DNA from 3 places in the Glutamicibacter sp. X7 genome. Region 1 is predicted to be linked to each of the others. Evidence: riboswitches for the same ligand, from Rfam matches in the RefSeq annotation. Region 1 holds a riboswitch; each other region holds the start of a gene.
The links. Region 1 has a riboswitch for S-adenosylmethionine ahead of ACYU0X_RS14630 (OsmC family protein). Riboswitches for the same ligand answer to the same signal wherever they lie in the genome.
Positions count from the first base shown of each region.

Region 1 (7,247 bases):
TGAGCTCGATCCGGCACACCGGCGCGCCTACGATCGCCGATTCCAACGGGTCCGGCAAGAAGTCTTGGGATTGGTGCAGGATGATGTGGATTCCAACCGCTTTAAGATTCTGCAATCGCTCACCCTGCTCCGTCAGCTGGCTCTGGATCCTTCGCTCGTCGACGAAGGCGACGCGCCGAGCGCCAAACTCGATCTGCTGCGCGACCTGCTGGAGGATGGGGTGTCCGAGGGGCACAAGATCCTGGTGTTCAGCCAATTCACTGGTTTTCTATCGAAAGCACGAGCGGTGGCCGAAGAGCTGGGTATTGCGCACGGGTACCTCGACGGGTCGGTGTCCGGCACCAACCGAAAAACCCTGGTGGAAGGGTTTTCCGCCGGGGAATTCCCGGTGTTCTTCATTTCGCTCAAGTCCGGCGGGTTCGGCATCAACCTCACCGAGGCGGACTACTGCATATTGCTGGACCCTTGGTGGAATCCTGCCGCTGAAGCGCAGGCGATCGATCGTGCCCACCGCATCGGGCAGAACCGGCCGGTGTATGTCTACCGGTTGGTCTCGCAGAACACCATTGAATCCAAGGTGTTATCGCTCCAGGCCAAGAAGACCGAACTGTTCAACGACGTGCTCGGCGAGCAGCAGGACACGGCCGGTTCGAGCACGCTCTCGGCGCAGGACTTCCTCGAACTGGTTCAATGACAACCGCCGTGGACGACACCCCCGGAGGGGTTCGTCCACGGCGGCCTAGGACTATCTAATTGGTTCTACCGGGCGATATTCAGCGCGGTGTTCACCGGGGTCGGGTTCGACAGCAGATCGAGCACCGGGCAGTACCGATCCACGGTGCGCTGCAGCTCGGCATAACGCTCGTCGCTTTCCGGACCCGAAACGGTCACCTCGATCTCGATATCGCTGAAGCCCGGGCGCACCGCCTCATCGACGGCGAACAGGCCACGGACATCCAGGCGCCCGGTGGCGGTGATCTGCACATCGTCGACCTGCAGGCCCAACTGCTGGGCGTAGAGCCGGTACACCACCACCTGGCAGGAAATCAGGGCACCCAGCGCGTACTCCACGGGGCTGGCCGCCGCATCGTCGCCGCCGAGCGCAGCCGGTTCATCCACGATGAAGCTGTGCTTACCGGCACTGATCTTGCTGGCCACCGCACCGAACCCGGCACCCGATACGGCAAAGGTTAGCTTCGCGTGATTGGTGTTTTCGGCGATGCGTTCGCTCCAAGCCTCGCCGGCGGCTACCAGTCGTGCGGCACGGTCCTCGACGGTGGAGAGGTTACTGCTCATGGGGAAGATCCCCCTTTCCGGCGCAGACAAAGGCGCCATCGCTTACGATGCCGACGTTCGGCACCGTCGAATCGTCACCTGGGGCACCCCGCGCATGGCGCGAGAAGGGTTGCCGGTCGATCAGCCAGGGCTGCAAATGATCGACGCTCGTGATTCTGTGGCTCCATGCTCGCAGGTAGCAGGAGCCGTGGGTAGGGCCCAGTTCATGATTCGTCATCTGCCCCAAACAAACGGAGCGTGCCGGGCCACGACTCGCACGTGGCCGGCACGCTCCGGCGACGATGCTAGCTAGCCCGCGTCGCGGGCGGTGAGCCAGGCATCGAGTTTAGTGCGGCGGGTGGTTCAGCCACGTCGGACCAACCAGCCACCGGGGAACCGCTCCCGGTGCCGGGATAGGGTTCCTTCTTGCGCAGCGTCTTCGTTACTGCTTTACCGGTTCCCACGCACCGGTTCCCACGCTGCCTTCCAGGGCACCCTCGTGGAAACGGTCGAGGCGGAAAGCACGCAAAACCGGACTTGCTTCTCCGCTGACGATCTCCTCGGCCAGCAGCTCACCGAGGATCAAGCCCAGCGTGGCCCCGGAATGGGTGAAGAGGGTATGCAGCCCCTCGACCGAAGGTACCGGCCCAACGACCGGTTCACCGTCACCCGGGATGGGCTTGAGCCCGGCCCCGATACGCTGGGCGGTCAGTACCGGGTTTCCGGCCAGCACCTTTGAGGCTTCCTCGAGGAGACCCTGCACCGCCCGTTGCGGCACGGTGAAGCTACCATCCTCCTCGGCAACCACCATTTGCTCGGACCAGTCGGCGTCCAAGACAAGGCGGCCGTCGGGGGTGGGACGTACCGCGACGCGCGGGGTATTCAGCACGGTGCGCACCTGCAGATCCACCGGCTCCGTGAAGAGGACGAAGGCCGCCGGGGTAGCATCCGGCACGCTGATACCGAGGTCTGCGAGCTGGGCCGGGACCTCGCCACCGGTGGCAAGGACGACCTCATCGGCATCGATGGTGCGGCCATCGGCGAGGGTGACGCCCACGGCGCGCCCCTCGCGGACCGCGACCGTCGCGTGCCCGGCATTCTCGATGATCTGTGCTCCCTCAGCCACCGCCTCGGCGGCCAGCGCCGGCACGAAGTCTGGCAAGTTGACCCAGCCTTCGCCGGGATTGTAAATCGCGCCTTCTTCGGCAACCGCCGCAGCGTCAACATCGGGGGCGAAGTCGCTGATCTGCTCGCGGGTGATCCAGCGGGAGTCGTAGCCACCGGAACGCTCGAAGGCAAAGGTGTCGCGGAAGCTTTCACCCGGGGCGGCCCATTTCAGCGCTCCATTGAAGCGCAGATACTCGCGGCTTTCCGGGTGCCGGTTGCTCCAGGTGCGGTAGCGGTCCATGGCCAGCATGCGCAGGTAGTGGTATTCGGCGGAGCGGGCACCGGAGGAATTGAGCCAAGCAATGGAGCGGCTCGAGGCCCCGTCGGCCAGAGCACCGGAGGTGACCAGCGTGACCTTGGCACCGTCGCGTGCTAAGTGCATGGCGGTGGAGACGCCGAGGATACCGCCGCCAATAACGGCGACGTGCTTGACAGAGGAAGATGAGGACATGAGTGTGTACTTTCTTCAGAATTGGGGTGAATCTGTGGGCCCGACGATGCGGGGCTAGACGGTGGCCGTGTCCCGATGAATGGATTCGATCAAACGCAAGACCGCCAGGCTGTCGTTGGGGTCGACCGGGACCGGCCCCGTGCGGCGCAGGCAGGAGGCCAGCGCACGGTAGAACTGCGGGTAGTCTCCGGGCAGGGTTCGCACTTCACGGGTATCCTGCCCGGTGACCAGCTGGCCCCAGTGGGCTTCGGGTTTCTGACCGTACTCGGCTTGCGTGGGGCTCATGCCCGAGGCCAGCTGAGGTTCTTGTGGATCGAGTCCAAAGCTGGTGTAGGCGCCGCGCTGACCGGCCACTAGGAAGCGCGCTCCGGCCGCCGCGTTCAGGCTGCTCATGGTCAATCGGGATTCGGTGCCCGAGCTGTGCCGGAGCAGCACGTGCGCGTCCTCCTCGGCGGTGGCGTGCTCGGTCAGCGGTCTCAGGCTGGCTTGCACGTTATCTACCGGTCCGAAAAGCTCGATGGCCTGATCGATGAGGTGGGTTCCCAGATCGAAGAGGATGCCGCCGCCCTGCTGGGCGGTTAGCTCGGCCTTCCAGCTGCGCATGCCTTGGGGTTTGAACCATTCGAAGCGCGACTCGAAGGCGTGCACGGCGCCCAGCGTCTCTTCGGCCAGCAACTTCTTGACGGTGAGGAAGTCACCGTCCCAGCGCCGGTTTTGATAGACGGTGAGGGTCAGCCCGAGCTCGGCGGCCAGGGCGATGAGCTCTTCACCTTGGGCGCTGTGCACCACGAAGGGCTTGTCGATGACCACGTTCAGCCCACGCTCGAGTGCCGCACGGGCAATCTCAAAGTGGGTCGGTGGCGGGGTGCCAATCACCACCAGATCCAGCTCTTCCGCCGAGGCGAGTACCTCCCGGTAGCTGGGCACAATGCGGGCTTGCGGGTACGCATCGGCCGCTTGCTGCTGCCGTTCGGGATTCGAGGTGGCGATCATCGAGATGTCGAAGTCTGGGTTGGCTGCCAGCAGGGGTGCATGGAACACCTTGCCGGAGACGCCGAAGCCGATGATGGCGGTACGGATGGTTGCGGACATTTAGAGCACCTCGTCCAGGAATCGGCGTAGACGGTCGGATTTGGGGTTATTAAACAGGTCCTCCGGCGGGCCGGATTCGATCACTTCGCCTTCATCCATGAACACCACCTGATCTGCGACCTTGCGGGCAAAGCCCATCTCGTGGGTGACCACCACCATGGTCATGCCGCGCTGGCAGAGGTCGGCCATCAGGTTCAGGACGCCCTTGACCAGTTCCGGGTCCAGTGCGCTGGTGGCCTCGTCGAAGAGCATGATCTCTGGTTCCATGGCCAGCGCACGGGCGATTGCCACGCGTTGCTGCTGGCCGCCGGAAAGATCTCGTGGGCGGTGATCGCTGCGCTCGGCCAAACCCACCTCGGCCAAACGGGCAGCGGCGAGCTCTTCGGCCTTCTTCCGGTTCAGACCCTTGACCTTCCACGGGGCCAGGGCCACATTCTGCAGGGCCGTGTGATCCGGGAAGAGATTGAAGTGCTGGAACACCATGCCGATGCGCTTGCGCACATCGTCCGGACGGTCGCCCAGAATGGAGGAGCCATTGACAATGACGTCGCCGCGTTTGGGCTCATGCAGCCGGTTGATGCCACGGAGCAACGTGGACTTACCCGAGCCGGAGGGACCGATAATGCAGGTGGTCGTGCCCGGGGCGACCTTCAGATTGATATTGTGCAGGATCTCCACATCGCCATATGCCATGGCCATATCGGTTAGTTCGAGAGAGGAACCGTGAAATTCCTTGGTCGCGCTCATGCTCGCTCTCCTTGCGTCGAGGATTCCAGTTCCGAAACTTCTTTCAACCCGCTGGTCGGTGCGGTTGCCTTGCGGCGTCCGGTGCGGAATTTTTGATCGATGTAGTTGACCAGGTGGGTCAGCGGGACGGTGATGATCAGGTAGAAGATACCGGCGGCTACCAGCGGTGAAAGGTTGCCGGTCAGCACCGCGGCATCCTGTCCCACGCGGAACAGTTCGCGTTCGGTGGGCAGCAGTCCGAGGAAGTACACCAGCGAGGAATCCTTGACGATGGCGATGAACTGGTTGACCAGGGCCGGTAGCACGCGGCGGATACCCTGTGGGATCACGACCAGCACCATGGCCCGGCCATAGGACATGCCCAGTGCGCGGCAGGCCTCGAGCTGCCCCTTTTCGACCGACTGGATTCCGGAGCGGAAGATCTCACCGATGTAGGCACTGGCGATCAGGCTGAGCGCAATAATGCCCAGTGGGTAGGGGGAAGGGCCGAAGATATCTTGGGAGATGCCGGTGAAGCCGCGCCCGATCAGCAGGATGGTCAGAATGGCCGGCAGCCCGCGAAATAGATCGGTGTAGATACGCGCCGGGATGCGCAGCCAGCGGGTTTGGGCGATGCCCATCACGGCGATCACCATGCCGAGCACGATGCCGATAATGGTGGCGCTGATCGAGATGATCAGGGTGTTGGTTAGGCCGGTCTTCAGGAGCTGGGGGAGGACTTCGAGCATGGAGTCGAAGTCCAGAAATGTCTTGGCGATACTGTCGAAGAATTCCATAGATGTTCCTTGCCCTCTAGTGGGGACCGGCGCTTCGCCGGCCCCCACTATCGGTGGTAGTTAGGACTCGTCGCCGGTGGACTCGGCGCCGGTCTGCTCGGCCTTAGGCAGGTACTGCTCGGGCATCGGGGAGCCTGGGAACCACTTCTGGTAGAGCTTCTTCCAGGTGCCGTCTTCCATGGCCTCGGCCAGAGCCTTGTTCAAGGCTTCGCGTAGCGCGTCGTTTTCGGGGGCAATGGCGAAACCGGCTGGTGCGTCGAAGGAGGGCACATCGAGGGCGTTTTCCAGATCGTACTGTTTGGAGTAGTCCTTGGCGGCCTCGTAGTCCAGGAAGTGCGCGTCAACCGAACCGGCGTTGAGCCCCGAGACCGCGGTGTTGTTATCCGGGAAGCGCACGATGTCGGTGTCGGTGAAGTTCTTGACCGCGTAGGCCTCCTGCAGACTGCCCTGCACGACGCCCAGACGCTTGCCAGCGAGGTCGCCCTTGTCGTCGATGTTCTCATCCGGGGAGGCCAGGACGGTCAGGTATCCGGCGAGGTAGCCGTCGGAGAAGTCCACGGTCTGCTGGCGCTCCTCGGTGATGCCGATGGCGGCCACGCCTACGTCGAATTGGCCGTTGGCAACTGCCGAGAGAAGGGCCGAGAAGTCTTGACCGGTGAAGACGACGTTCTCGACGCCGATGCGGTGGGCTACGTCGGTGAAGAGTTCAACGTCGAAGCCGGTGAACTGGCCTTCGGCGTCGGTGAAGGTGTAAGGCTTGCTGTCACCGATGCTGGCCACGCGGATGGTGCCGGGCTCGATGAGATTGTAGGGGTTATCTTGTTCTGCCGAAGCGCTGCCGGAACCACCACAGGCGGTCATTGTCAGGGCGCTGAGCGCCAATGCCGCTGTGGCCGCCAAGGCGCGGAAGCCGAGTCGATTTTTCATGGGGATTCTCCGTTCGGTGCTGGGCGAGTGAGGGCCGCCCGAAGATGTTGGCCGATGATTAGAGACCGGTCTCAATTTGTTTCGTGAGACCGGTCTCAATCTCGTTGTGAAATAAGCTACACTTCAATTTGAAGCGACGTCAAGAGGTTGAGGAAAAGTTAAATGGCTCGACGACAGGGGACCGGTGAGGTCACCATTTCCGACGTGGCACGACAGGCCGGGGTCTCCAAGGCTCAGGCGGCGCGTGCCATGGGCGGCTACGGATCGGTCAGCAGCGAGGTTAAGCAACGTGTCGAGCAGGCCGCGCAGGAACTCGGATACCGCCCCAACGCCTTGGCTCGAAGCATCAACACCGGGAAATCTCAGTCGCTTGGTGTGGTGGTCGGTGATGTGGAGAACCCTTACTTCGGACAGGTCACCCGCGGTATTAGCGATGTGGCACGCAAGCACGGATACGATGTGGTGCTGGCCAACACCGGGGAGTCGCTGGACGATGAGGAAAAGGCCGTGAAGATGCTGCTCGATAAGCGGGTAGATGGTCTGTTGATCTGCCCGACCTCGCGCTCCGCACACGAACATATCCTCGATGCCGAACGCGCCGGGCGCCCAGTGGTGCTCTTTGACCGTGAAATTTCGGCCACCGGTCTGGACGTGGTGCAGATGCGGATCGCCGAGGTGACCGCTCAATCCGTGGGCTCGCTCATCGAATCCGGGCACCGGCGCATCGCCTACATCTCCACGTTGAAACTCACTACCGAAGAATTCACGCCCGGACAGGATCTAGATTTATCGACGGTGACACAACGTGTGGA
Region 1 covers NZ_CM142678.1:3,062,918-3,070,164, reverse strand. The annotation lists gene ACYU0X_RS14635 (SNF2-related protein) at 1-694, shown strand, start outside; gene ACYU0X_RS14630 (OsmC family protein) at 760-1,296, opposite strand; SAM riboswitch class IV at 1,330-1,451, opposite strand; gene ACYU0X_RS14625 (NAD(P)/FAD-dependent oxidoreductase) at 1,718-2,893, opposite strand; gene ACYU0X_RS14620 (Gfo/Idh/MocA family oxidoreductase) at 2,948-3,985, opposite strand; gene ACYU0X_RS14615 (amino acid ABC transporter ATP-binding protein) at 3,986-4,732, opposite strand; gene ACYU0X_RS14610 (amino acid ABC transporter permease) at 4,729-5,508, opposite strand; gene ACYU0X_RS14605 (ABC transporter substrate-binding protein) at 5,569-6,435, opposite strand; gene ACYU0X_RS14600 (LacI family DNA-binding transcriptional regulator) at 6,598-7,247, shown strand, end outside.

Region 2 (7,247 bases), 1.5 Mb from region 1:
GAATGCGTACGGGTCCGCAGCAACTAAGCTTGCTCGGCCTGAGCCAGGACGTGGTCGGCGAGGAAGCGGGCCACGTCGCTAATCTCTTCGGCACACACGGAGTGCGCGATCCCCTGATACTGCTCGCTGGTCAGCACGGTATGTTCCGGCACCCACTGCAAGGTATAGGCGATCTTATCCGCGGTAATTACCGGGTCGGCGGTGTCACGCCCCCAGAACATCGGTAGCGGGCGGGCCCGCAGCGCCTCATCGTCAAAGAAACCATCCTCGGGCATCTGTACCGCGAAACCGGACAGTCCGACCACCGCATCAATGGCCTCGGGGCGGTGGCGCGCCAGCGACGTGGCCATGGCCATGCCCTGCGAGAATCCCAACAGGGTCACCGATGAATGTTCGGCGCACAGTGGCTCGAGCAGTTCCCAGAGGCCGCGCACCGCATACTGCACTGCGTCGACCGAGTAGTCGATCTCGCTGGTCAGCGGGAACCAGCTAAAACCGGGGCCGGCGGACAAGGGCGCGCGGACCGAGAGGTAGGTGAAGTCCTCGGGCAAGTAGCGGGCCAAGGACATGAGGTCTTCTTCATTTGAACCGTATCCGTGCAGGAGCACGAGCAACGGGGTACCAAGTCGTTCATCGTCGGTTCGCGAAATCAGGGCGACCGGAGCGGTGTTTTCAATTCCCATAATGCCCCAAGCCTACCTATGTACCTTTTATGACTGATGAGTAACATAACTACTGTGACCCAAAATATTGACCACGAAGCACCGCAGCATCCCTGGCACCGCTACGTCGCATTGGGAGACTCTTTCACCGAGGGCATCGGCGATCCCGATCCGCATAACCCCGGACGGCACCGTGGCTGGGCCGATCGGGTAGCGGAGGAGCTAGCCCGGCAAAATCCGGGCTTCTCCTATGCCAACCTCGCCATCCGTGGACGCCTCATCCGGCAGATCATCGATGAGCAAACCGAGCCGGCCAAGGCCCTGCGCCCCGATCTGATCAGCGTCTGTGCAGGCGGCAACGATGTGCTGCGCCCCGGCGGGGACCCGGATAGCATCGCCGAACTTCTCGATGGTTTCATCGCGGATTTGGCCAGTACCGGCGCCAGCATCCTGCTGTTCACCGGTCCGGATATCCGAGATACCCCAGTATTGGGCGGAATTCGCGGCAAGGTTGCCATCTATAACGAGAACGTGCGCACGGTCGCCGCACGCCACGACGCGATTGTGGCGGACTTGTGGGCCATGCGGCAGCTGCATCAGCCGGTCATGTGGTCAGAAGACCGGTTACATTTCTCGCCGCTAGGACACCAGCAGATCGCAGCCATGGCCTTAGATTCGCTGAACGTCTCGCATGAACTCGACCTGGACATCGCCGTCGACCCGGATCTGCGTTCTTGGCGCGAGGCTCGCATCGATGACCTGCAATGGGCCCGTGAGCATCTCGCCCCGTGGGTGCTACGCCGTCTGCGGCACCAGTCCTCCGGCGACGGAATCACCCCCAAGCGTCCCGAAGCGGTACCGTTTTCAACGCAACGGGCAAACGATTCGCTCGGCGCCGGTGCCGAAAGCGACCAGCTCTAGCGCAAAGGACCGGCCATGGCTTACACCCACCCACAATTGGCAACGCTCTACGATGAGGATAATCCCGACGGGCCGGATCATGATTTTTATCGAGCCTTAGCCGAAGAGATTCAGGCCGAGGTAATTGTGGATGTGGGCTGTGGCACCGGCCTGCTGACGGTGAGCTTGGCCGCCGAAGGACGAACGGTTGTAGGACTAGATCCGGCCGCGGTGATGCTCGAACAGGCACGGCAACGCCCCGGCGCTGAGCGCGTGCAGTGGATTGAGGGAGATAGCACTTCACTACCTGCGTTGCGGGCAGACTATGCGGTGCTCAGCGGCAATGTGGCGCAGCATATCCCCGATCCGCAGTGGCAACGCACGCTGAACGACCTGCACGAACGGCTCAGGCCGGGCGGGATGATCGCCTTCGAATCACGTAATCCGCAGGCGCGCGCTTGGGAATCCTGGGTCGGCGAAGGTAGTACGACCAGGCACACCGCGGCCCTCGGCCCGCTTCGTGAATCCACGCAGCTGCGTGGCATAACCGGTGAGGTGGTTTCGCTGCGTTTCGAAACCCAGCGACTAACTACGGGGCAGCAAATCGTTGAGGACCTGGACCTAGTCTTCCGCACGCGGCAGCGCATCACGGAACAGCTAGTACACGCTGGATTTACCCTCAGGGCCGTGTATAGCGACTGGCAGCACTCCGCTTTTACCGGTACCGAGCCGCTGATGATCTTCGTGGCTACTGCCGGGACGCGGCGGAGCTGATCAGATGCGCCGGTCGTCGATCTCCGTCCGCATGGCGGCGCTGATCAGCGCCCTCTTTGCCATGCTGAGCTTCTGGTCTCTGGGCACAGGGAACGACCGGGCAGCTATAGGCTGTGGCGCTATGGCCGTGCTCTGGGTGGGCGTGTGCCTCTGGCGCTCCCGCCAACGAACTACGGCCCGCAACCGCGAAGCTCCATCGCATACTGAGGAGTCGGATTACGGGCCGTAGCGCATTTCCATATTTAGGGCTCTTGCTCGAAAACCAGATGGCTGAGCACCCCGTGCAGCTGTTTGGCGTCCGTCAGGAAACCATCGTGGCCAATGGGTGAGTCGATGTAGTACACCGGCTTCGGCACAGGCAGTGCCGCGGCCAGCCGTTCGGACTGTTCCGGGAAGTACAGTCGATCGCTACGCACTGCCGCAATTACCACGTTGACCTCCGCGAGCCGGGCCAATGCCGCCTCGAAGGAATCGAAACCACGCGCGATATCGTGGCTCATCAGCGCCTCGGTGAGCACCACATAGCTGTTCGCATCGAAACGGTTGACCAGCTTGCCGGCCTGGTGGTCGAGGTAGCTCTCCACCTGGTAGCGACCGCGTGGCCAGGTTGCAGATCCCAGTGGTTGTTCTTGGCCCTGCGCCGTCCGCCCGAAGCGGTGTTCCAGTTCCGCCTCGGAACGGTACGTAATGTGGGCCAATTTGCGGGCGATACCCAAACCCGCATCGGGGCCTACGGCATTTGCGTAGTAGTCCCCTTGAGCGAAGTATGGGTCCTGCCGAATCGATTCGATTTGCACCTGAGCGAAGGCGATCTGTTCGGCAGTGGACTGACCGGTGGCAGCCATAACCACCAGATTCCTCACCCGATCCGGATACTGCACGGCCCATTCCAGAGCGCGCGCTCCACCCATGGAACCACCCATCACCGCATGAAACACGTCGATCCCCAGTGCATCGGCGAGTTTCGCCTCGACGTGCACCGCATCGCGAATTGTGGTGAACGGGAAGCGCGACCCGTAGGGACGGCCCTGCGCGTCGTGGCTCGATGGCCCGGTGGAACCGTTGCACCCACCGAGCATATTGACGCTGAGCACGAAATATTTATCCGTATCCACGGTGAGCCCCGGACCGACGAAGTCCGCCCACCAGCCGGGCTGTGCGGCATGCCCGGTTGCCACATGTGCATCTCCGGTCAGCGCATGCAGCACCAGCACCGCGTTGCTGCCCTCGGCATTGAGCGTGCCAAAGGTTTCGTAGGCCAGTTCCACCTCGGGCAGGTACCCGCCGGTTTCAAAATGGTGCTCACCCACGGACAGGCGGCGCACAATGCCGTCCTTCCCGTCGATGGTCGGGTGATCCGAATACGTCGGCTCGGTAGTCACGGGTATGCTCATATGCCTTAGTGTGTCTCTTGCAATTCCTTCGAGCCGAGCTCACCTACGGCGGCGAAGCCGAGCTCGAGATCGGCCAGAATGTCCTGGATATTTTCGATGCCCACGCTCAACCGCACGAGGCCCGGACGCACACCGGCGGCCAGACGTTCCTCGGCGGAGAGCTGCGCGTGGGTGGTGGAGTCGGGGTGCACCACCAGCGAGCGCACGTCGCCGATGTTGGCAAGGTTGGAGTGAAGCTTGAGTCCATCGACGAAGGCTTGCCCGGCGGCGGTGCCACCGGCCACTTCGAAGGCCACGATGGCCCCAACACCCTGCGGAGCGTACTTCTGCCCGCGCTCGTACCATGGCGACGAAGGTAGCCCTGCGTAGCTGACGGATTCGACCAGTTCGTGCTGTTCAAGGAATTCCGCCACGGCCTTGGCATTGGCCACGTGGCGCTCCACGCGCAACGACAACGTCTCAAGTCCCTGTGCGATCAGGAACGCGTTGAAAGGTGCCACCGCGGAACCGAGGTCACGCAGGAGCTGGACCCGGGCCTTGAGGATGTAGGCCAAGTTGGCCCCGAGAATGCCGTTGACGCCAAGGTCACGGGCGAAAACCAAGCCGTTGTAGGACTCATCCGGGGTGTTGAAGCCCGGGAATCGTTCCGGGTCCTTAGCGAAGTCGAAATTCCCGGAGTCAACGATTACGCCAGCGATGGCGGTGCCATGTCCGCCGAGGTACTTGGTGGCCGAATGAATGACAATATCGGCGCCCCACTCGATCGGACGGACCAGGTACGGCGTCGCTAGGGTGTTGTCCACGAGCAGCGGCACACCGGCTTCATGGGCCACGGCGGCCACACCTTCGATGTCCAGCACGTCCTGGCGCGGGTTGGAGACTACCTCACCGAAGAAGGCCTTGGTGTTTGGACGCACGGCCTCGCGCCATGCCTCGAGATTGTCCGGATCGGCCACGAAGGTAACCTCAATGCCCAGACGCTTCAGGGTGTGCTTGAGCAGGTTCTGCGTACCACCGTAAAGGCTGGGGCTGGCCACGATGTGATCGCCGGCTTCGGCGAGGTTCAGAATAGCGAAACTGGTTGCCGCCTGCCCGGAGGACAGTAGCAGTGCGCCCACGCCGCCTTCGAGATCTGCGATGCGGTTTTCGACGGCTTCCTGCGTTGGATTGCCGATGCGGGTGTAGATCGGCTCGAGTTCTTGAAGTGCGAATCGTGCCGCGGCGCTCTCGGCACTCGGGAAGACGAACGATGTGGTTTGGTAGATCGGTAGCGCACGTGCACCGGTCACCGGGTCGGGTGTCTGTCCTGCGTGGATCTGACGAGTTTCAAAGGACCAATTTTGGCTCATGGTTTTCCTCCAATTAGTTCATAACTAGTTAGGGGTACACCACTGAAAACACACCTGCATGGAAGACCACACGGTGGCGCCTTCCAGGGAGTAACCCGCGCTTGTCCTGAGCACGCATCTGCGTGCAGGGCCAGGTCTTCACCCGGGGCACCCCACCGCGGTTGGAGGGTTGCCGTCCAGCGAGCCGGGGCTTGTCACTGGAACTCATGACCTAGCTATAAGTCTGCCGACTGTCGAAGAATTTTGCAATCTGAGACTTATTGACGTGACGCAGTGGGTCACAATCACGTAATCAGGGAATTTGATCAAAGAATATTCGACTAGGACCCCGAGGCGGGAAACTCTGGACAGAAAACCGCGCGCCTTCAGAATGCAACGCGCTTACCTAGACACCACCATCCCCCATGCCTCACATCGCTACACAGCGATCGAGCAAACCAACTCGAGGGCGGCACTTAGGATGAGCCTTGCGGTTTACTCCAGCAAATAGGCTCAATGACGGGCCCAAACGCAACTAAGGTGAACCTAAGTCGAGACTTGAATCACATGGTGCAATGATGTAGCCATGATGAGGCTAGATCACGTTTCGTACGCTTGTGGCCCAGATGGGCTGATGCCTACTGCCGAGCGGGTATCCAAGACCTTGGGATTGGATTTCGTCAAAGGTGGCGTGCATCCACGATTCGGAACTCGCAACGTAATTTTTCCGCTAACGAACAATCAGTACCTCGAAGTTGTCGAGGTACTGAATCACCCGGCCAGTGACAAGGCCCCCTTCGGCCAAGCGGTGCGGGCCCGCTCCGAGGCCGGCGGCGGCTGGATGGGCTGGGTTGTCTCACTCGATGACCTCTCGGACGCCGAGCAACGGCTGGGTCGTGAGTCCGTGCCGGGTAACCGCAAGTTCCCAGATGGCCGTGAGCTGACCTGGCGCCAGATCGGCATCAAGGGACTCATCGCCGATCCGCAGGTCCCCTACCTAATTCGCTGGGACGAGGGCACAGAGGAATTGCACCCCTCACGCGCGCTAGAACCGCGCGGTTCGATTTCGCAGATCTCAATCGCCGGATCACGTGATCGGGTACTCGAATGGCTTGGACAACCGCGTGAGGTAGTCCTAGGCGACGTCATCATGAATTACCAGGCGCCGAACGGGACTCCTGGCATCATGTCGGTTACCTTCGAAACTCCGAATGGCACCGTGGTTCTTTAGAACTTTGCAGTGTGTGGTCGGCATACCAATTGGGGTGTGCCGACCTCCACGTTTTAAGACAATGCATCCTGCGTCTGCGGAAGAACCATTCCCAGCACCTCGACGCGTTGTCTTTCAAAACCCAAGGCCCGATAGAAGTCACGGGCCTGCTCATTGCCATCGCGCACCATCAATTGGACCTTGGGTACTCCTCGCTGCTCAAGCCAACTCGTCCCCGCCTGCACCATTGCACGCCCGAAGCCTCGACGTCGCGCACTCTGAGCTACCGCAAGATAATAAAGCCACCCACGGTGCCCGTCGTGGCCTACCATCACCGAAGCGCCCAGCTGCCCGTTGACCATCCCGAGGAGCAGATCCGACGAGGGCCCAGTGATAGCGCGGCTGATATCTGCTCGAGCATCATTCCAGGGTCGCAATAGCTCGGCCTCCTCCCACAATGAAATCAGGGCGGTACCGTGTTCTTCGGTGGCGGCAACAATTCTGATGTCCATGATCCATCTCCTAATTTCCGATGCCGATGGCCGGGCCAATGAGCATAAACCCGACAAAGCCCACCGCATCTAAGAGGAAATGGGCTATCACTAGTGGCATTACCCGGCCATAACGCTGATAAATCCAGCCGAAGACCAGTCCCATGACGAAATTGCCGAGGAACGGTCCGACGCCCTGATAGATGTGATAGCTACCGCGCACGAGCGCTGAGACCACAATGATCGCCATAGGCGAGAGCCCGAAGAACTTCCGGTAGGCACCGAGAAAGGCCAGCATGATGACTTCTTCGAGAATTGCATGGCGCGCTGCGGATAGCAGTAGTACCGGAATGCTCCACCAGTATTCGGCTAAGTTTGCTGCGTGCAGCGCTGTAGTGATCCCTAGAGCCCGGCCTGCCGCATAGAGGCCCAAGGTGCCTAATCCCATGGCGAGGAAAAGTGCCGCACCCATTAGCAGGTCCCGGAAT
Region 2 covers NZ_CM142678.1:982,767-990,013, reverse strand. The annotation lists gene ACYU0X_RS04870 (RNA-binding S4 domain-containing protein) at 1-27, shown strand, start outside; gene ACYU0X_RS04865 (alpha/beta hydrolase) at 24-683, opposite strand; gene ACYU0X_RS04860 (SGNH/GDSL hydrolase family protein) at 738-1,583, shown strand; gene ACYU0X_RS04855 (class I SAM-dependent methyltransferase) at 1,599-2,336, shown strand; gene ACYU0X_RS04850 (hypothetical protein) at 2,341-2,565, shown strand; gene metX (homoserine O-acetyltransferase MetX) at 2,579-3,730, opposite strand; gene ACYU0X_RS04840 (bifunctional o-acetylhomoserine/o-acetylserine sulfhydrylase) at 3,736-5,079, opposite strand; SAM riboswitch class IV at 5,172-5,291, opposite strand; gene ACYU0X_RS04835 (VOC family protein) at 5,645-6,289, shown strand; gene ACYU0X_RS04830 (GNAT family acetyltransferase) at 6,343-6,780, opposite strand; gene ACYU0X_RS04825 (CPBP family intramembrane glutamic endopeptidase) at 6,791-7,247, opposite strand, start outside.
Region 2: it holds a riboswitch for S-adenosylmethionine, as region 1 does, so the genes downstream of both, ACYU0X_RS04840 (bifunctional o-acetylhomoserine/o-acetylserine sulfhydrylase) here and ACYU0X_RS14630 (OsmC family protein) in region 1, are expected to answer to the same signal.

Region 3 (7,247 bases), 800 kb from region 1:
AAGCTCACGGTACACGTTTCCACGAAGCCGAATCGTTCACATGTGGTTCACGGGCAGACTTCGCTGATCTTGCCGACGCTGGGACGTACCGATAAAGACGATAAGCACCCGAAGGGAGCGCAGTTCCTCTCAGTGGAGGACTCGATGTCGGTCATCCACTCCACCCAGGGCCGACTGACGCCGGTTTCTGAGCACTTGCTGGCCGAGCCGGTGATCGTGGCACGGATGGCGCAGGCGATTTTGGGCGATGATCACCCGGTAGATTGGCGCAGCATGGCCGAGGATTACGATGTGATCCGCGACCACATTGCACGGGTGTTGCCGGGCTTTGAGGATTTCAACCGGCGGGTTCGCCAGAAGAATGGCTTTGTGTTGCCGAATCCTCCTCGCGATACCCGTTCCTTTGCCACCTCCAGCGGTCGAGGTCAGTTCACGGTCAGCGAGTTTGAGTCGCTGAGCGCTCCGGAAGGACACTTGATCCTGCAGACCATGCGGTCACACGATCAGTACAACACCACCTTCTATGGCCTGGACGACCGGTACCGCGGTATTAAGGATGGGCGTCGCGTAATTCTGATCCATCCCGATGATTTGGCGGAGACCGGCTTCGCCGATCGTGATTTGGTGGATGTGATTTCGACCTTTGCCGGTAGCGAGCGGCGGGCGAACCGGTTCCGGCTGGTCTCCTACCCCACTGCTCGGGGTTGCGTGGCGGCGTACTACCCGGAAGCGAATGCCTTGGTGCATCGCGATCTGGTGGCGCGTGAGTCGAACACGCCAGGGTTCAAGGCGATGATGGTGCGCTTCGTACCTCATGAGCTGCAGCCAGGACCTACCCTGGACAGCTAACCTCCGCGAGCTACGGCATATCGCCGAGCAAGGTTGACCCCGGGCCGCACTTCTCCGGTTCGGGGTCTTGGCTCGTTTGGGCGGGAAACGGCGCCGTTGTGCGGCGCAGAGCACGGCCCAGTTTTCGGACAATATATACATTTCCTAGCCAACATCGACCGGCTAGTAGTATATTCGTTCGTAATATATCAAAGATATACCAAGCTTGATGTCGTGAACGTTCCGGGCAATGATGCCCGCTCGAGTAACGAAAGTGAGTTTCAATTTGACGCAATTAGGCATCGTGGCCGAAGCGGGTCACGAAACACGTGTTGCGGCCACACCGGCCACGGTTAAACAACTTCTGGCCCTAGGCTTCGAGGTTCTCGTCGAGACTCAGGCAGGAGCGGCCTCTTCCTTCCCGGATGACGCCTATGTCCAGTCTGGGGCTCGCATTGTGAGTACGACCGAGGCTTGGGCCAGCGATGTAGTCCTTAAGATCAATCCTCCGACCAATGATGAGCTAGACCAGCTGCAGACGGGGGCCACACTGATCGCACAACTCAGTCCGGGCCTGCGCCCGGAGCTGGTTGAAGATCTGGCTCGGCGCCCGATTACCGCACTGGCATTGGATGCAGTGCCGCGCATTTCCCGTGCGCAATCCATGGATGTGCTCAGTTCCATGGCCAATATCGCCGGATACCGAGCGGTGGTCGAAGCTGCCCATGAGTTTGGGCGCTTCTTCACAGGTCAGGTCACCGCGGCGGGCAAGGTTCCACCGGCCAAGGTCTTGGTCGCTGGAGCCGGTGTCGCGGGGCTCGCGGCGATCGGTGCTGCCAGTAGCCTCGGTGCCATTGTGCGCGCGACCGACCCGCGGCCCGAAGTAGCCGATCAAGTCAAGTCGATCGGCGGCGAATACCTCAAGGTCGAGGTCGAAGAGCAGATGCAGTCGACCGACGGTTACGCGAAGGCGACCAGCGACGCGTACAACGAGCGCGCCGCCCAGATCTATAGCGAACAGGCCGCCGAGGTCGACATCATCATCACCACGGCGCTGATTCCGGGCCGTGCCGCGCCCCGGCTCATCACGGCGGCAGACGTCGCCAGCATGAAGCCCGGTAGCGTCATCGTTGATATGGCCGCCGGCCAGGGTGGAAATGTCGAAGGTTCTGTCGCTGGAGAGCGCGTGGTGACCCCGAATGGCGTCATCATCCTCGGCTACACCGACCTGCCCGGACGTCTCCCTGCCCAGGCCTCACAGCTCTACGGCACGAATATCCTCAACCTGCTGAAGCTTTTGACCCCCGGCAAGGACGGGCAGCTGGTGCTGGACTTCGAGGACGTGGTGCAGCGCTCGGTCACCGTGGTGCGCTCCGGCGAAAAGACCTGGCCACCTCCCCCGGTGCAGGTTGCCGCGGCCCCGCCACAGCAGCAACCCGCCGAGCCGGTTACGCCGACCAGCGAACACTCCGGCGGTCTTGGTGCCAAGGGGCAAGGCGTTCTCATTGGTGTCGGCATTGCCTTGCTGTTCCTCGTCAACGCGGTGGCCCCGGCTCCGCTCGCGCAGCATTTCACGGTACTAATCTTGTCTGTCGTCATTGGTTTCTACGTCATCGGCAAGGTTAAGCACGCGCTACACACGCCACTGATGTCGGTCACCAACGCGATCTCCGGCATTATCGTGGTCGGCGCGATGGTGCAGATCACCTCGGGAAATCTGCTGGTGCAGATCCTCTCGGCCTGCGCGGTTCTACTGGCCACAATCAATATTTTCGGTGGCTTCGCGGTGACCCGACGAATGCTCGCGATGTTCTCACGCGGAGGTTCGGCTCATGACTAACCCCGCAATCGCCCTTGACCTTCTGACCTTAGGAGTTCTCTCGTGACCGATCAGCTTCCCGGTCTCTTGACCGTTGGCTCCTTGGCGAGCGCGGCTTACATCACCGCCGGTCTCCTCTTTATTCTCAGCCTTGCCGGGCTGAGCAAGCACGAAACCTCACGGCGAGGCGTCGTCTTTGGCATCATCGGCATGACCTTGGCCCTACTTTCAACCGTCGCGTTGAGCCTGTTTGGTGCTCCCGGCGAAGGTAACCAGGGACTTGGCCTCACACTGCTTGTGGTCACGGTCGTCGTGGGTGGCGCCATTGGACTCTGGCGTGCCCGGGTTGTGGAAATGACCGGGATGCCCGAACTCATCGCCCTACTGCACAGCTTCGTCGGTTTGGCCGCCGTGATGGTCGGTTGGAACGGCCATCTCGAGCACCCACCGCTCGATGGTGCGCTGGAGAATATTCACCGGGGTGAGGTGTTCATCGGCATCTTCATCGGTGGCGTGACCTTCACCGGGTCGATCGTGGCTTTCCTGAAGCTCTCGGCACGGATGAAGTCGCGACCGCTCACACTCCCGGGCAAGAACCTCATCAACCTGGTGCTATTGGTGGCCTTTGTGGTGCTCACGGTGCTGTATGTGCAGAACACTGCCCTCTGGCAGCTCGTGACCGTCACCGTTCTGGCATTCGTGCTGGGCTGGCATCTGGTCGCATCCATCGGCGGCGGCGATATGCCGGTGGTGGTCTCCATGCTCAACAGCTACTCGGGCTGGGCCGCTGCGGCCGCTGGCTTCCTGCTGAGCAACGATCTGCTCATTATCACCGGTGCGCTGGTGGGTTCCTCCGGTGCCTACCTGTCCTACATCATGTGCAAGGCGATGAACCGTTCCTTCCTCTCGGTGATCGCCGGCGGCTTTGGTATCGAAGCCTCCGCGTCGAAGGACGAGGAGCAGGGCGAACACCGCGAAATCACCGCCGAGGAAACCGCAGAGCTTCTCGCCTCGGCCGATAGCGTAGTGATCACTCCGGGCTACGGCATGGCCGTCGCTCAGGCACAGTACCCGGTCGCCGAACTCGCTCACCGCCTCACCGAACAGGGCGTCAAGGTTCGCTTCGGTATCCACCCGGTGGCGGGCCGACTGCCCGGGCACATGAACGTGCTGTTGGCCGAGGCTAAGGTGCCCTACGACATCGTGCTGGAAATGGACGAGATCAACGACGAGCTGAGCGAAACCACCGTGGTGCTCGTGATCGGTGCCAACGACACGGTGAACCCGGCAGCCGCTGAAGATCCCGGAAGCCCCATCGCCGGAATGCCGGTGCTCCGTGTCTGGGAGTCGGAGCGAGTGATCGTCTTCAAGCGCTCCATGGCCAGTGGCTACGCCGGCGTGCAAAACCCGTTGTTCTTCAGGGAGAACTCGCAAATGCTCTTCGGTGACGCCAAGGAGCGTGTCGAAGACATTCTGCGCACCCTGTAGCTAACGCAGCCAGTCCTCTCCCACCAATCGCCGCAACTCCTTCAAGGGGTTGCGGCGATTGTCGTTTCGCAACGAGTCCTACGTTGCCCCTAGGTCCACCCGCCTTCGCCGGCCAGCAAGGCGAGCCGTGGTGAGCAGCTACCGCGCTAGGCCCCGCCCGCTGGTAAACCCAGCGCTAACGGGTAGCGACAGGAACTTCAATCCCCAGTTCCCCCGCCAGCTCGTATAGCCGCGGCAAGGGTACGGGCAGTATCTCGCCATTGGCGACCGGCTCGGGCAAACGACGCCCGAGCAGAGCATCACGCAACCGGCGCATGGCACCGCCGTGGCTCACGCAAAGGATGCGTTGTCCCGGGTACTCTTCGGCGAGCGCACACAGGGTCCGAGTCAACCGGGCGGTCACCGCGTGGCTCGATTCTGCCGATTCCAATAACTGTTCATAGGCTCCCTCGGGAAGTTCCGCCGGGATCCTCCCCTCCAGCTCGCCGAAGAATCGCTCCATCACCCCGGCAACCGGTCGGCCGGTGGCCAGCCCCGCTTCTTCGGCGATGAGCTCGGCCGTCTGCTGTGCCCGACCCAGTGGCGAGGCGAGTACCAAGTCCCAGGCGCCCGCCTGTAGCGAGCGGCCGACCTCGCGCGCCTGTTGTCGTCCCGTAGCGTTTAGTGGGATGTCCGTTTGACCTTGCAGGCGCCCGGCCAGATTCCAGTCGGTTTGTCCATGGCGAACTAGGGCAATCGAAGCAGTCATATCACCGAGTCTAACCACCGTAGGCCGCAACGTTACGACGCATACTTGGTTCACAAACGGTCACATTGGCAAACTGTTACGTACCATCCCGAGCGGCCGAGAGATCTGGTTCGATGACGCCGCAGCAACCTGCCACAGCCGGTGGTTACGGTGCTACCGCCAGAAACGATGGAGCAACTTTCCGCCTCGACTCGATGGCCGCAAAGTGACATTGAGCCTCGGGATTCCTTGCCTCGAATTCAGCCTCGACTAAGGAGCCGATACCTTCCCATGGCCGACCATACTTTCGGGTTCCGCACCCGCGCACTACACGCTGGGGGCACCCCCGACGCCGAACACGGTGCCCGCGCGGTCCCGATCTACCAAAGCACGTCCTTCGTCTTCAAGGACTCCGACGATGCCGCGAACCTGTTCGCGTTGCAAAAGTACGGAAATATTTACTCACGCATCGGCAACCCGACGGTCGCCGCGTTCGAAGAACGCATGGCCTCCCTCGAAGGCGGCATCGGTGCCGTCGCCACCGGGTCCGGCATGGCAGCGGAGTTCATCACTTTCGCAGCGTTGGCACAAGCCGGGGACCACATCGTCGCCTCGGCGAAGCTCTATGGCGGCACCATCACCCAGCTTGATGTGTCGCTACGGCGCTTTGGTATCGAAACCACCTTCATCGATTCCAATGAAGCAGCAGATTTTGAGGCGGCGATTCGCCCCAATACCAAGGTGCTCTACACGGAGGTAGTCGCCAACCCCTCCGGCGATATTGCCGATGTGAAGGGGCTCGCCGAGGCGGCGCACCGTCACGACATCCCCCTTGTGGTGGACTCGACGCTGACTCCTCCCTACCTGCTCCGGCCGATCGAGCACGGCGCAGATATTGTGATCCACTCGGCCACGAAATTCATCGGCGGGCACGGCACCACCTTGGGCGGCGTGGTCATCGAGGCCGGCACCTTCAACTGGGGCAATGGAAAATTCTCCACCATGACCGAACCGGTTCCCAGCTACGGGAATGTTTCATGGTGGGGCAACTTTGGTGAATACGGCTTCTTGACCAAGCTCCGCAGCGAACAGCTACGCGACTTTGGCCCGGCACTACCGGCCCAGTCGGCATTCCAATTGCTGCAAGGCCTCGAGACGCTGCCCCAGCGGATGGACGCTCACTTGGCCAACGCCAAGGCTGTGGCGGCCTGGCTGGAAGCAGATGAGCGAGTCAGCTACGTCAATTACGCTGGATTGCCGGGACATCCGCAACACCAGCGGGCCAGTGAGCTCTTGCCGCTGGGCGTCGGCTCGGTCTTCAGTTTCGGTGTGGCCGGAGGGAGGGCCGCAGGAGCGAAATTCATCGACTCCCTGCAACTGGCCAGCCATCTGGCCAATATTGGTGATGCCCGCACCTTGGTACTGCACCCGGCCTCCACCACCCACCAGCAGCTCACCGCCGAACAGCTCGTGTCAGCCGGCGTTCCCGAAGACCTGATCCGCCTCTCCGTCGGCCTTGAAGATGTTGAGGACATTATTTGGGATCTCGATCAGGCCCTGACCGCCGCGCAGCAGGTTGCCGAGCCATCACCAGCCGTAGCGGCAAACTTCGATGGCGCAGCCTGCACCATCACTACTCCGAAGGGGGCTTAAGCATGACGCACGATCGCAGCTGGCAGGGGCCTTCGGCCGCCGAGCGACTGAAGATTCTGCGCGAGACGAAGAGCATCGCCATTGTCGGTGCCTCCAATAAGCCGTCGCGGGCTAGCTATTTTGTGGCCACCTACCTGCTCTCTTCAAGTAAGTACACCGTGTACTTCGTGAACCCGGTGCTAGATGAAATTCTGGGACAACCGGTCTACAAGTCGCTGGCCGACCTGCCCGAGGTGCCCGACATGGTCGAAGTTTTCCGCAAACATGATGACCTTCCCGGGGTATTGGACGAGGGGCTAGCCGTTGGCTCCAAGATCCTATGGCTACAGTTGGGGTCCTGGCATGAAGAGGTTGCTCGTCGCGCCGAAGCTGCCGGCATGAATGTGGTGATGGACCGGTGCGTGAAGATTGAGCATGCGCGGTTCTACGGCGGCTTGCGTTTGGCCGGTTTCAATACCGGGGTTATATCCTCCAAGCGTCAGCAACTGGCCTGAGAATTCGCAGTAGCGGAGGGCACCGGGCTGGGTCCCTCCGCTGCTCATTACCCCCTGGCCGCCGTTCCCTACCCGGCGGCCAGCCTGGCCAAGCTAACGCAGGATTTGCGGGAAACGACCGCCGCTTTGATGTTCCGTCCGCGCTAGGCTCCACCCTGTTATGATCGCGGCGTGAGCTCACAGAACGCCAACGATCAGGACACCTTCTTCCATGGAACCCGCGCCGTACTGCGACCGG
Region 3 covers NZ_CM142678.1:262,809-270,055, reverse strand. The annotation lists gene ACYU0X_RS01465 (FdhF/YdeP family oxidoreductase) at 1-849, shown strand, start outside; gene ACYU0X_RS01460 (Re/Si-specific NAD(P)(+) transhydrogenase subunit alpha) at 1,115-2,668, shown strand; gene pntB (Re/Si-specific NAD(P)(+) transhydrogenase subunit beta) at 2,711-4,135, shown strand; gene ACYU0X_RS01450 (histidine phosphatase family protein) at 4,311-4,883, opposite strand; SAM riboswitch class I at 4,964-5,058, shown strand; gene ACYU0X_RS01445 (O-acetylhomoserine aminocarboxypropyltransferase/cysteine synthase family protein) at 5,154-6,515, shown strand; gene ACYU0X_RS01440 (CoA-binding protein) at 6,518-7,009, shown strand; gene arr (NAD(+)--rifampin ADP-ribosyltransferase) at 7,181-7,247, shown strand, end outside.
Region 3: it holds a riboswitch for S-adenosylmethionine, as region 1 does, so the genes downstream of both, ACYU0X_RS01445 (O-acetylhomoserine aminocarboxypropyltransferase/cysteine synthase family protein) here and ACYU0X_RS14630 (OsmC family protein) in region 1, are expected to answer to the same signal.